2 regions of the Agrobacterium sp. 22-214-1 genome follow, and region 2 is predicted to be linked to the other one. Evidence: riboswitches for the same ligand, from Rfam matches in the RefSeq annotation. Region 2 holds a riboswitch; the other holds the start of a gene.
What was found. Region 2 has a riboswitch for S-adenosylmethionine ahead of ACQZ5G_RS07980 (O-succinylhomoserine sulfhydrylase). Riboswitches for the same ligand answer to the same signal wherever they lie in the genome.
Positions count from the first base shown of each region.

Region 1 (6,577 bases), on a different contig from region 2:
CTGGGTGGTCTGGCTGTCGGCGGTTCGCCGACCGGTCGCCGCAATGCCGCGCTTATCGGTGCGGGCATCGGCGCGCTCGCCGGCGGCGCCATCGGCAATTACATGGATGGCCAGGAAGCCGAGCTTCGCGCCCAGCTTCAGGGAACCGGCGTTTCGGTTACCCGCCGAGGCGACAGCATCGTTCTCAACATGCCGTCGAACATCACCTTCGCGACGGACCAGGATCAGGTCATCCCGCCATTCTATCAGACGCTCGATTCCGTCGCCATCGTGCTGAACAAGTTCAACCGCACGCTCATCGACATCAACGGCCATACCGATTCGACCGGCAGCGCCGGTTACAATCAGGGCCTTTCGGAGCGTCGTGCCGCATCGGTCGCCAATTATCTCGGCGCGCGCGGCGTCGATCAGCGCCGTATTTCGACGCTCGGCTTCGGCCCGTCGCAGCCGATCGCTTCGAATGCAACGCCGGATGGCCGCGCCCAGAACCGTCGCGTCGAAGTGCTGATCTCGCCGCTCAAGGGCTGATTGGGTGATGAAAAGCTGGGTGGAAGCCGCTCAGCTTTTTCGTTCAGCGATGAATCTGGCGGCCGCGATGAGAATCGCGGCCTTTTCGCCATAAGGGGCCAGCAGTTCGCTGGCTTCCGCCACTTGCTCCCGCAGCTGGCTGCGCGCCCAGTCCTCGCCGCGCAGCGCCACAAGCGTTCCCTTGCCGCGCGCGGCGTCCTTGCCGGTTGCCTTGCCCATGGTGGCGGCATCGGCCGTCAAATCCAGAAGGTCGTCGGCAAGCTGGAAGGCGAGGCCGATCTTTTCGCCGAAGAGACGCAGCCTTTGCCTCTCGGAAACATCGCTGCCGGCGATGATTGCGCCCGCCTCGCAGGCAAAACGCAGCAGTGCACCGGTTTTCATAGCCTGCAATATAATGACGCCGGCTTCATCCGGTGCTTTTTTCTCAGCAGCGAGATCGAGCGCCTGGCCGCCGGCCATGCCGCCAATGCCCGCCGCGCGGGCAAGCGAAAGTACGAGCGCGGCCTTACGCTCGGCCGCAAGCGGATTTTCGTCCGAAGCGATGATATCGAAGGCCAGTGTCAGCAGGCTGTCGCCGGCGAGAATTGCGGTCGCCTCATCGAATTTGCGATGCACGGTCGGCTGGCCGCGGCGTAGGTCGTCATCGTCCATGGCCGGCAGATCGTCATGAACAAGCGAATAACAATGGAGGCATTCCAGTGCCGCGCCGACATAAAGGGCGGCTTCGGCATTCCCGCCCGCAAGGGCGGCACTTTCGATGACGAGGAAGGGCCGCAGGCGTTTACCGCCGTTCAGCACGCCATGGCGCATGGCGTCGAGCAGGTTTTGCGGGCGCGTGATCTCATCCGCGCGGGTTTCGCCGGAAAGCAGGCGGCCAAGCAGGGCTTCGGTTTTGGCCGCGTTTTCGCGCAGCTTCGTTTCGAAATTTGTCATCGCAGCGTCCATGCCGCGCTCTTTGGCATGCCGCGCGAATGCAGGCAAACCTTTTCGTGATTCCAGAGGTGCAACTATTTGAGCGGACTCGCCTTGAAGGCGGCAATGGACTATGAAAGGCTTCAATTGGTGCGGGGCTTTGACGAATATTGAGCAGTACGCCTGAAAGCGACGCAGATTACGCCGTGCTGGCGGAAGACCGGAGCAGTCCGAAGGTGGATTTTCGCACGTTGGCAAAGCGTATCGTCATGACCTTGCTGGCTTTGCTGATCCTGCCCTATCTGCTGATTCCGGTTTATGCGCTGCCGTTTATCCGGCCGGTCTCGACGCTGATGCTCGCCGATCTGGTGACTCTGCAGGGATATGACCGGCGCTGGGTGCCGCTTGAGGATATTTCGCCGCGCCTTGTGCAATCCGTGATGATGTCCGAGGACGGGCAATTCTGTTTCCATGGCGGCGTGGACTGGAACCAGATGCAGTCCGTGGTGAGCAATGCGCTGGACGGGGCTTCCACCCGCGGCGCAAGCACCATTCCGATGCAGACGGCCAAGAACCTGTTTTTATGGAATGGCCGTTCTTTCCTGCGCAAGGGATTGGAACTGCCGCTGGCGATCGCGGCTGATTTCGTCTGGTCGAAAAAACGGATGATGGAGATTTATCTCAACGTTGCCGAATGGGGACCGGGCATTTATGGAATCGAGGCTGCCGCGCAGCACCATTTCAAGGTGCCGGCCGCAAAACTCAGCTCCCGTCAGGCGGCGCTGCTGGCGGTTTCGCTGCCTAATCCCATAGACCGCGTCGCCAGCAAGCCGGGACGCGGGCTGCAACGGCTTGCCGGCCTTATCGAACGGCGCGCGCGTGCCTCCGGCGGCTACGTCGGCTGCGTGCTGGATTGACCCCGGCGCGCCGCGTCAGCCTTTCTTGAAAATATAGTCGGTTTCCTGACGCAGGGTTTCACCCGGCCGCAGGATGGCGTGCGGGAAATCCGGGTGGTTGACGGCGTCCGGCCAAATCTGCGTTTCCAGGCAGAAACCGGCAAAGGGGCCGTAGTGACGGCCATCAAGGCCCGGAACGGGAACGTCCAGTTTGAAGGCCGAATAAAACTGCACACCAGGTTCGGTGGTGTGAACCTCAAGGGCGATATCGGATGCCGGCGAATAGGCGCGGGCGACCTTGCGTTTTGCGCGGCGCTCGGGCGACAGGCAGAAATTATGGTCGTAGAGAACCTGCTCGCCATTCTCCTTGCGCCGCATCGGTGTCGGGTGGCGCAGGTCGAAGACGGTGCCTTCGACGGAGCGGATCTCGCCCGTCGGTATCTGCTTGTCATTGGTGGGCAGGTAAAAATCAGCCGCGATGCTGATCTCATGCCCAAGCGCGGTGTCTGCGCCATCGAGATTGAAATAGGAATGCTGGCAGACATTGGCGATGGTCGGCTTGTCGGTCACCGTTTCATAGACCACCGAAAGCACGCCGCCGTCGAGGATCGTATAGGTGGCCGTGACCGTGCAATTGCCGGGATAACCGGCGCGACCGTCGGGATCGATGATCTGCAGAACCGCATGGCTTTCGCCATGTTCCATCAGCATCCAGTTGCGCTTGCCCATGCCGTCGCTGCCGCCATGCAGGTGGGTTACACCCTTTTCATTGAGCTCCAGCTGGTATTCGTGCCCATCGATCGAGAACCGGCCGTCGCCGATGCGGTTGGCGTTGCGGCCGGGGGTGGCGCCGAAATAGGAGGAATATTTGTAGTCCTCGAACCTGTCGAAGCCGAGAACGAGCGGCGGCTGGTGACCCTCTAGGCGCAGATCCTGAATGACCGCGCCCCAGGTGATGACCTTGGCCGTCAGCCCGCCTTTCGAGATGGTGACGCGTTCGACTTTTTCGCCGGTCGCCGTGAAACCGAAATTCTCCCGCGCCGCCGCGTCGCTCATCTCGTCATTCTCCCTGGTGTTGCGAATTGCCGGGCGGACGTTGCGTCATTTTCCGGCAATTCGCAATCCCGCAATTCAAAGCATGTCTCCCAAAAGTGCGCCGCGGTTTTGGGACAAAGACATGCTTAAAACAAAAACGAAAGCGCGTCGCATGCCGTTCGATAAAACGCGACGCGCTTTACGCGGCCAGTTGCCCGATGGCTTCGAGATCATAGGGTGTCGTCTGGTATATCTCGTTGATCCAGTTTCCGAAAAACAGATGGGCATGGCTGCGCCAGCGGTTGAGCGGGGCGAGCTCCGGGTCGTTGTGCGGAAAATAATCATGCGGCAGCTTGATGGGCACGCCGGCATTCGCGTCACGGAAATATTCGTCCGAAAGCGATGTCGAATCATATTCGACATGGTTGAACATATAGAGCCGGTTACCCTCTTTCTCATGCACCAGACAAACGCCCATTTCCTCGGATTCCATCAGGATTTCGAGTTTCGGATGTTTTTCGATATCGGCGCGGCGTACTTCCGTCCAGCGCGAGACGGGAACCTGGAAATCGTCCGAAAAGCCGTTCAGATAGATCGATGAGGGGCAGAGATTGCGGTGACGATAGACCCCGAACGCCTTTTCCTTCAACTCGTGTTTCGGCACGCCGTGGAAATGATAGATGGCGGCCATCGCGCCCCAGCAGACATTCAGCGTCGAATGAACGTTGGTCTGCGTCCATTCGAAAATCTTCTGCATTTCGTTCCAGTAGGTCACGTCTTCATAGGCCAGCGTCTCCACGGGTGCGCCGGTAATGATGAAACCGTCAAACTTGCGGTGGCGCACTTCTTCCCACGTCTCGTAAAAGGACAGAAGATGTTCTTCCGGCGTGTTCTTGGCTCTATGGCCGCCGATCCGCACCAGCGACAGCTCCACCTGCAGCGGCGAGGCGCCGACGAGGCGCGCCATCTGGATTTCCGTCTTGATCTTGTTCGGCATGAGGTTGAGAAGCCCGATCTGGAGCGGGCGGATATCCTGCCGGATGGCCGCCGTTTCGGTCATGACCCGCACGCCCTCATGAACGAGGGTCTCAAAAGCGGGAAGCGTATCGGGAATCTTGATCGGCATGTCGAACTCTCTTTTCCGGATCACGTAAAGAACGTTGCGAAAACAAAAAAACCGGCAGCGAAATCGCGGCCGGTCCCAGGAAATTGCCTTTTTCCTCGACCCTTTAGCGACTTCTTTAAAGTGGCTGCAAGCCGGTCGGCAAATCACCACTGAGGCGTTTCATAATCCCGAAGCCGGCGAAAATCAATATAGGCCGATTTCATCGGGTTTCCGCTTTCCATTTTTGGCCGAGGTGCGATAAGGCAGGGCATGGATAAAGAGCGCTTCACCATTCTGCTTGGCGGCGATGTTACGGTGACCGATCGTCTCAAAGAGGCGGTCGCGGATAGCCGTGTGATTGCGGCCGACGGCGGCATGCGCCATGCCGGACCGCTTGGCCTTGCGCCGGAATTGTGGGTCGGGGATTTCGATTCCGCCAGCAAAGAGTTGCTGGAGGCCTGGCCCGATGTAGCGCGGCAGCCATACCCGGCCGCAAAGGCGGTGACGGATGGCGAAATCGCGGTATCGGAAGCTCTCTCCCGTGGAGCGCATTCGCTGGTGCTTGTCGGTGCCCTTGGAGGCGCGAGAAGCGACCATGCGCTTCAGCACCTCCTTTACGCGGTCGCACTCGCCGAACGTGGTATCGACGTTACGCTGACCTCCGGTGAAGAAGAGGCGCGGCCGCTGCTTGCCGGTTCGCTGGATGTCGATTTACCGCCCGCCTCGCTGTTTTCGGTTGCCGGATTTACCGCCCTTGAGGGGCTCGATATCGGCAATGTGCGTTATCCGTTGAAGGATTTCGCGCTTGCTTTCGGTTCGTCCCGTACTATTTCCAATGTCGCGAATGGCGGCCCCGTGCATTTCTCGCTGAAAAGCGGAAAAGCCATCGTGCTCGCCCGCCCTTATGATCTGACCGGAGCCTGACGCCTTGGCACCCCCAATTTTGAAACTCGATGACATCAAGCTGACCTTCGGCGTGACCCCCCTGCTCGACGGCGCCAATCTACAGGTAGAACCGGGCGACCGCATCTGCCTTGTTGGGCGCAACGGTTCCGGCAAGTCCACCCTGATGAAGATCGCCGCGGGTCTGGTCGAGGCGCAATCGGGCGAGGTTTTCCGGCATCCGGCCGCCACCATCCGTTATCTGGAGCAGGCCCCGGATTTTGCCGGTTACGACACGGTTCAGGCCTATGCCGAAGCGGGGCTCGGACCCGGTGACGACCCCTATCGCGTCACCTATCTTCTGGAGCATCTCGGTCTCACCGGGCAGGAACATCCGGCGAGCCTTTCCGGCGGTGAAGCGCGACGTGCGGCCCTTGCCCGCGTCATGGCGCCGGAACCCGATATCCTGATGCTGGACGAACCGACCAACCATCTCGATCTGCCCACCATCGAATGGCTTGAAAGCGAGCTGCAGCAGACGCGCAGCGCGCTGGTGCTGATTTCGCATGACAGGCGTTTTCTCGAAAAGGTCTCGACCTCGACCGTCTGGCTGGATCGTGGCCAGTCCCGGCGTCTCAATCGCGGTTTCGCCCATTTCGAGGAATGGCGCGACAAGGTGCTGGAAGAGGAAGAACTGGAACAGCACAAGCTAGGCAAGGCCATCGAGCGTGAAGAGCACTGGATGCGTTATGGCGTGACCGCAAGGCGCAAGCGCAACATGCGCCGCGTCGGCGAGCTTCAGGCCATGCGGGCGGAATATCGCGGCCATAAGGGACCGCAGGGCACGGTGCAGGCGACCGTTACCGAAGGGCGTGAATCCGGCAAGCTGGTCATCGAGGCGGAGGCCATCACCAAGGCTTATGGCGAGCGCGTGATCGTCGCGCCGTTTTCGCTGCGCGTCCATCGTGGAGATTGCATCGGTTTCGTCGGCCCGAACGGTGCCGGTAAAACCACGCTTCTGAAGATGCTCACCGGCCAGCTGGAGCCCGATAGCGGCACGGTGAAGCTCGGCACCAATCTGGAAATCGCGACGCTCGACCAGAAACGCGAGGATCTCAATCCCAACGATACGCTCGCGCATTATCTGACCGATGGTCGCGGTGAAAATCTGCTGGTCAACGGCGAATTGAAGCATGTGACGGGCTATATGAAAGACTTT
Region 1 is NZ_JBNWCK010000005.1:184,131-190,707, reverse strand. It holds gene ACQZ5G_RS18695 (OmpA family protein) at 1-528, shown strand, start outside; gene ACQZ5G_RS18690 (polyprenyl synthetase family protein) at 559-1,473, opposite strand; gene mtgA (monofunctional biosynthetic peptidoglycan transglycosylase) at 1,611-2,357, shown strand; gene ACQZ5G_RS18680 (aldose epimerase family protein) at 2,373-3,392, opposite strand; gene metA (homoserine O-acetyltransferase MetA) at 3,571-4,497, opposite strand; SAM riboswitch at 4,581-4,657, opposite strand; gene ACQZ5G_RS18670 (thiamine diphosphokinase) at 4,747-5,400, shown strand; gene ACQZ5G_RS18665 (ABC-F family ATP-binding cassette domain-containing protein) at 5,405-6,577, shown strand, end outside.
Region 1: it holds a riboswitch for S-adenosylmethionine, as region 2 does, so the genes downstream of both, metA (homoserine O-acetyltransferase MetA) here and ACQZ5G_RS07980 (O-succinylhomoserine sulfhydrylase) in region 2, are expected to answer to the same signal.

Region 2 (6,577 bases):
AGAGTCGCGGGAATCATCTCGAATCGATTTTCCGGTTTTCCCCAACTTGCTGGCGAGTTGAGTCTGAAAGGCAACACCTTGGGCCTCATCCGCCGCCACCTACTAGGGCTTGAGAAGCCCGGGAAACGCGGACTTTTGTTGACATCGGCAGGCGAAGTGACAATAGTGCCCCTGCCGCCGCGAGGCGGCATTTTTGATTTTCAGGCAAGGGATAACCCCGAAAGCCTATTGACAACCGTCTGACAGCGCTTCCGCGCAAGGAGTGATACAGCCATGGCCGAAGCCGCCGCGCCATTGTTCGATACGTTTGCTAGAGCCCCCCTGCGCTTCGAGCGAGGCGAGGGCGTCTGGCTGCTCACGGAAAGCGGCGAACGATATCTGGATTTTGCGGCCGGCGTCGCGGTCAACTCGCTGGGTCACGCCCATCCGCACCTCGTGGAGGCGATCAAGACCCAAGCCGAGAAGGTCTGGCACGTCTCGAACCTTTATGAAGTCCCGGGCCAGGAAAAGCTTGCAAAGCGCCTGACGGAAGCGACATTCGCAGACAAGGTCTTCTTCACCAATTCCGGCGCGGAAGCGCTGGAATGCGCGATCAAGACCGCGCGCCGTTATCATTATTCCAAGGGGCATCCGGAAAAGTTCCGTATCATCACCTTTGAAGGCGCCTTCCATGGCCGCACGCTGGCGACGATTGCCGCCGGCGGCCAGCAGAAATATCTCGAAGGTTTCGGTCCCAAGGTCGAAGGTTTCGACCAGGTGCCCTTCGGTGACGTCGATGCGCTGGAAGCCGCCATCACGGCCGAAACGGCCGCGCTTCTGATCGAGCCCATTCAGGGTGAGGGCGGCATTCGCGCGCCAGCCAAGGAATTCCTGCAGCTGCTGCGGTCGCTCTGTGATGAGCACGGCATGTTGCTGATTTTCGACGAGGTCCAGACCGGCGTTGGCCGTACGGGCAAGCTCTTTGCCTATGAGCAGACGGGCGTTGCACCGGATATCATGGCGGTTGCCAAGGGTATCGGCGGCGGTTTCCCGCTCGGTGCATGCCTTGCGACGGCGGATGCCGCTTCCGGCATGACGGCGGGCGTGCATGGCACCACCTATGGCGGCAACCCGCTGGCCATGGCTGTCGGCAATGCCGTGCTCGATGTCGTCCTCTCCGAGGGCTTTCTGGAAAAGGTCCGTGATGTCGCGCTGGTCTTCCGCCAGGGCCTTGCTTCGCTGAAGGATCGTTATCCTGACGTTATCGAGGAAATCCGTGGCGAAGGCCTGCTTCTCGGCATCAAGGCCAAGGTTCCATCGGGCGAGCTGTTGCAGGCCATGCGCGCCGAGCATCTGCTGGGCGTGCCGGCGGGCGACAACGTCATCCGTCTTCTGCCGCCGCTCGTCACCACGGCGGAAGAGGCCCGCGAGGGTCTGTCACGCGTGGAAGCGGCCGCCGCTTCCCTGACAGCGAAACAGGCAAAAATCGCCTGAGGAAACAATAAAGGGCGGGCCTCTTCCCCGAGGCTCGCGAGCATGGGACAGTTTGAAATGGCTTCACCTAAACATTTTCTCGACCTGTCGGCCGTCAGCTCGCAGGACCTGCGGGCAATTCTCGACGACGCCCGCACACGCAAGGCCGCCACCAAGGCCGGAACGGCGGAAAAGCCGCTTGCCGGCAAGATGCTGGCTATGATCTTCGAAAAGCCTTCCACCCGCACCCGCGTCTCCTTCGATGTCGGCATGCGCCAGCTCGGCGGCGAGACGCTTTTCCTCTCCGGTACGGAAATGCAGCTCGGTCGCGCCGAAACGATCGGCGATACGGCCAAGGTGCTGTCGCGTTACGTCGACGCCATCATGATCCGCACGACGGATCATTCGCGCCTGCTGGAGCTTGCCGAACACGCGACGGTGCCGGTCATCAACGCCCTGACGGACGACACGCATCCCTGCCAGATCATGGCGGATATCATGACCTTCGAGGAACATCGCGGCCCGGTCAAAGGCAAGACTATTGCCTGGACGGGTGACGGCAATAACGTCCTGCATTCCTTCGTCGAAGGCTCGGCCCGTTTCGGTTACCGCATGACGATGGCCGTGCCGATGGGCTCCGAACCGCATGACAAGTTCCTGAACTGGGCGCGCAACAATGGCGGCGAGATCATGCTGTGCCACGACGCCGACAAGGCCGTTGCGGGTGCGGACTGCGTCGTCACCGATACCTGGGTGTCCATGAACCAGGAACACAAGGCGCGCGGCCACAACATCTTCCAGCCCTATCAGGTGAATGAAGCCCTGATGGCCAAGGCGGAAAAAGACGCGCTGTTCATGCATTGCCTGCCGGCCCATCGCGGCGAGGAAGTGACGGATGCCGTGATCGACGGTCCGCAATCCGTCGTCTTCGACGAGGCGGAAAACCGCCTCCACGCGCAGAAGTCCATCATCGCATGGTGCATGGGCGTCATCTGATGAGCAATCGCCCGGCCTGACACCGTCACGCCGGGTGCTTGAACTTGCGCGCATAGATTACCATCTGTGGGACTTCGAAGAGGCCCGTCGGTTTTGCTGGCGGGCCATCATCACGATTTGCACGTTTTTCCCCGGAAGCGGTTTCTCTTCCCGGGTCTCTGTGCGACAAGCGAAAAAAGCACATTTTAAAAGCCGGACTTTTGGACGGTAGCGGCGCCACGGCTGCGCCAGGGAGTATGACATGGCAGATGTAACGGTTGAACTGGACGATCTCGATTTTGCTGGCGACGACAAGGTTGTGCCCTTTCAGGTCGAAGGTCTGGATGTGCGCGGCCGCGCCGTGCAGGTGGGTCCGCTGCTGAATGCCATCCTCGAGCGGCATGACTATCCCCCGGCGGTCGCCCGCCTGCTGGCGGAAGCGACCGTTCTGACGGCGCTGATCGGCACGTCGCTCAAGTTTTCCGGCAAGCTGACCGTCCAGACCAAGGGTGACGGCCCGGTCGACCTTCTGGTTGCGGATTTCACCGCGCCGGAAAGCATGCGCGCTTATGCCCGTTTCGATGAGGAGCGGCTGGCGGAGGCGATTGCGGCCGGGGCGACGTCGCCGGAGCAATTGCTCGGCAACGGCATTCTGGCCTTCACGATCGATCAGGGTGCGGGCATGCAGCCCTATCAGGGTATCGTGCCGCTCGATGGCTCCTCGCTGGAAGACATTGCCGGGGTTTATTTCCGCCAGTCGGAACAGCTTCCCACCCGCGTGCGGCTGGGGGTTGCCGAGTTCTTCGACCGTGATGGCGAAGGCAAGCCGCGTCATGGCTGGCGTGCGGGCGGCGTTATAGCGCAGTTCTTGCCGCAGTCGCCCGAGCGGCTGCGTATGCGCGACCTGCATGGCGGCGACGGCGATGAAAGCGGTCACGAGGTGCAGGAGGATGATGCCTGGACCGAGGCGGTGACGCTGCTGAACACGGTGGATACCGACGAGCTGACCGATCCGCAGGTGCCGGTGGAACGTCTTCTCTTCCGGCTTTTCCACGAGAGCGGTGTGCGTATCTATGATCCGCAGGCGGTTCTTGACCGTTGCAGCTGCTCGCGGGAGAAGATCAAGGGCGTGCTGTCCGGTTTCACCGCCGAGGAGATCGAGGCAAGCGAAGAAGACGGCGCCATTGCCGTGACCTGCGAGTTCTGCTCCACGACCTATCGCTACGATGTGAGTGAATTTGAGAATGCCTGAATGAAAGCCGCGTCCTGAAAGGGCGCGGCTTTTTCATTGCCGGGTGAATGTCAGTTCAGGACCCGCATCAGGCCGGGTGAATCCAGCGAAAAGGCGGGTATGGTGACGTTGAACACCTCGCCATTTTCCGTTTCCATTTCATAATGGCCGAACATCAGGCCAGAAGGTGTGTCCAGCGGGCAGCCGGAGGAATATTCGTAGCTGTCGCCCGGTTTCAGATGCGGCTTCTCACCCACGACGCCCGGCCCATAGACCTCATCCACCTGCCCGTTCTGATCGGTGATGTGCCAATAGCGATTGACGAGGGTAACCGGAATATCGGAATTGTTCGCGATCACGACTTTGTAGCCCCAGACGTAACGATCGTCATCCGGGTCGGATTGTTCCTCGAGATAATACGGATCGACCGTTACCTCGATATCCCTTGTCAGAGCACGATACATACGCGCCACACCTCGATATTATGCCTGCCGCCGCATCCTACACTATAGGCTCTGGCTATCGTCAAGAAAATGAATGACTTGACGGGCAGGAGGCGTCTCCTGTTGCGCTGTTTTCCACCGTTAGGGATAACGGTAAAGGTAAATATTGGTTGCCTGAAGCGGTCTTTTTAGACCGTGCAGGCGAACCATGGCCCGACACGCAGTCAGGCGATGGCGCTTTGCGGATTGAATTTTCAGGCCGAAACGGCCGCCAGACCCTTCGCCAGATCCTCCAGCAGGTCGTCGGTATCCTCGATGCCGCAGGAAAGGCGCAGGGTGCCGCCGGAAATGCCGAGTTCAGCACGTGCCTCGTCGGTGAGGTTCTTGTGCGTCGTCGTGCCGGGGTGGGTGATGAGGCTCTTGGCGTCGCCGAGATTGTTGGAAATCTTCACGATCTCAAGCGCGTTCTGCAGCTTGAAGGCTGCTTCCTTGCCGCCCTTCAGCTCGAAAGCCACAAGCGTCGAGCCGCCGGACATCTGTCGGGCGATGATATCGGCCTGCGGGTGATCGGCGCGGCCGGGATATATGACCTTGGCGACCTTGCCGCTATCGGCGAGAAAATCGGCGATTTTGCCGGCATTGGCCGTCTGCTGCTTCACACGCAGCGGCAGGGTCTCGATGCCCTTCAGAAGCGTCCAGGCATTGAAAGGCGACATGGCGGGGCCGGTATGGCGGAAATAGTCCTGCAGCTCTTCCTCGATCCACTTCTTGTCGGAAAGGATCACGCCGCCAAGGCAGCGGCCCTGGCCGTCAATATGCTTGGTGGCCGAATAAACGACGATATGGGCGCCGAGTTCGAGCGGCTTCTGGAAAAGCGGTGTGGCAAAGACGTTGTCGACCACCACCTTCGCACCGATCTGGTTGGCGAGCTTCGCCACGCCGGCAATATCGATGATTTCAAGCGTCGGATTGGTCGGGCTTTCGAGGAAGAACAGCTTGGTGTTCGGCTGGATCGCCTTTTCCCAGTTTCCGAGATCGCGACCGTCGATCAGCGTGCATTCGATGCCGTATTTCGGCGCAAGCGTTTCGACCACCCAGCGGCAGGAGCCGAAGAGGGCGCGGGCCGCAACGATATGGTCGCCGGCGCGCAGCTGGCACATGATGGCGGCGGTGACGGCGGCCATGCCCGACGCAAGTGCGCGGGCGTCTTCGGCGCCTTCCAGCAGGCACATGCGTTTTTCGAACATGTCGTTGGTCGGGCTCGCATAGCGGGCGTAGATGAACCCATCCGTTTCACCCTTGAAGCGCGCTTCGGCGGCTTCGGAGTTTTCATAGACGAAACCCTGGGTCAGATAGATCGCTTCCGACGTTTCACCGTAAGGGGAGCGTAGCGTACCGCCGTGAACGAGCTGGGTTGCCGGGCGCCATTTATTGCTCATGTGATCACCTTCAAAACAAAAAAACCGGCCGCAAAAGCAGACCGGTTCCTAGCACCCGGTCTTTTTAGCCACTTGTTTAACGTGGCTGCAAGCCGACCGGCCAAATCACCACGGGATAAGCTTGCCATACTGCCGTTACCGGCTTGCGTCAATGCTTTCCTTTTGGTTTTGTCGCCGTAAAAAGGAATGATGACCATGACCAGAACCACGGGCATTTTGGCGGATGGCGCAATCAAGGCGCTGTTTGCGGGCGGCAAGCTGAAGAGCGAGGCCGATCTCGATGCTGATCAGGTGCAGCCCGCCAGCCTCGATCTCAGGCTCGGCTCGAAGGCCTATCGCGTGCGCGCCAGTTTCATGCCCGGTCCCGGAAACCGCGTCATCGACAAGCTCAATCGTCTCAGCCTGCACGAGATCGACCTTACCCAGGGCGCGGTGCTGGAAACCGGTTGTGTCTATATCGTTCCCTTGATGGAGAGCCTTGCGCTGCCCGCGGACATGTCGGCCTCGGCCAATCCGAAAAGCTCGACCGGCCGTCTCGATATCTTCACCCGCGTCATGACTGACAGCGCGCAGGAATTCGACAAGATACCGGCCGGTTATGCCGGCCCGCTCTATCTGGAAATCAGTCCGCGCACCTTCCCGATCGTGGTGCGACGCGGCTCGCGCCTGTCGCAGATCCGCTTCCGCATCGGCCATTCGCTGCTCAACGAAAGTGAACTGCTGAAGCTGCACGAGACGGAAACGCTGGTTGCCAGCGACACGCCCAACGTGACCGGCGGCGGCATCGCGCTCTCGATCGACCTCAAGGGTTTCGGTGAAAACGGGTTGATCGGTTATCGCGGCAAACATCATACGGCGGTGGTGGATGTCGACAAGAAAGCCCAGCACGACGTTCTCGATTTCTGGGAGCCGCTCTACGCGCGTGGGCGCGCCGAATTGATCCTCGACCCGGATGAATTCTATATTCTCGTCTCGCGCGAAGCAGTCCACGTTCCGCCGCTCTATGCGGCGGAAATGACACCCTTCGACCCCCTGGT
Region 2 is NZ_JBNWCK010000001.1:1,581,842-1,588,418, reverse strand. It holds gene ACQZ5G_RS08000 (acetylornithine transaminase) at 274-1,473, shown strand; gene argF (ornithine carbamoyltransferase) at 1,531-2,448, shown strand; gene ACQZ5G_RS07990 (Hsp33 family molecular chaperone) at 2,690-3,679, shown strand; gene apaG (Co2+/Mg2+ efflux protein ApaG) at 3,730-4,122, opposite strand; gene ACQZ5G_RS07980 (O-succinylhomoserine sulfhydrylase) at 4,356-5,540, opposite strand; SAM riboswitch at 5,584-5,662, opposite strand; gene ACQZ5G_RS07975 (2'-deoxycytidine 5'-triphosphate deaminase) at 5,736-6,577, shown strand, end outside.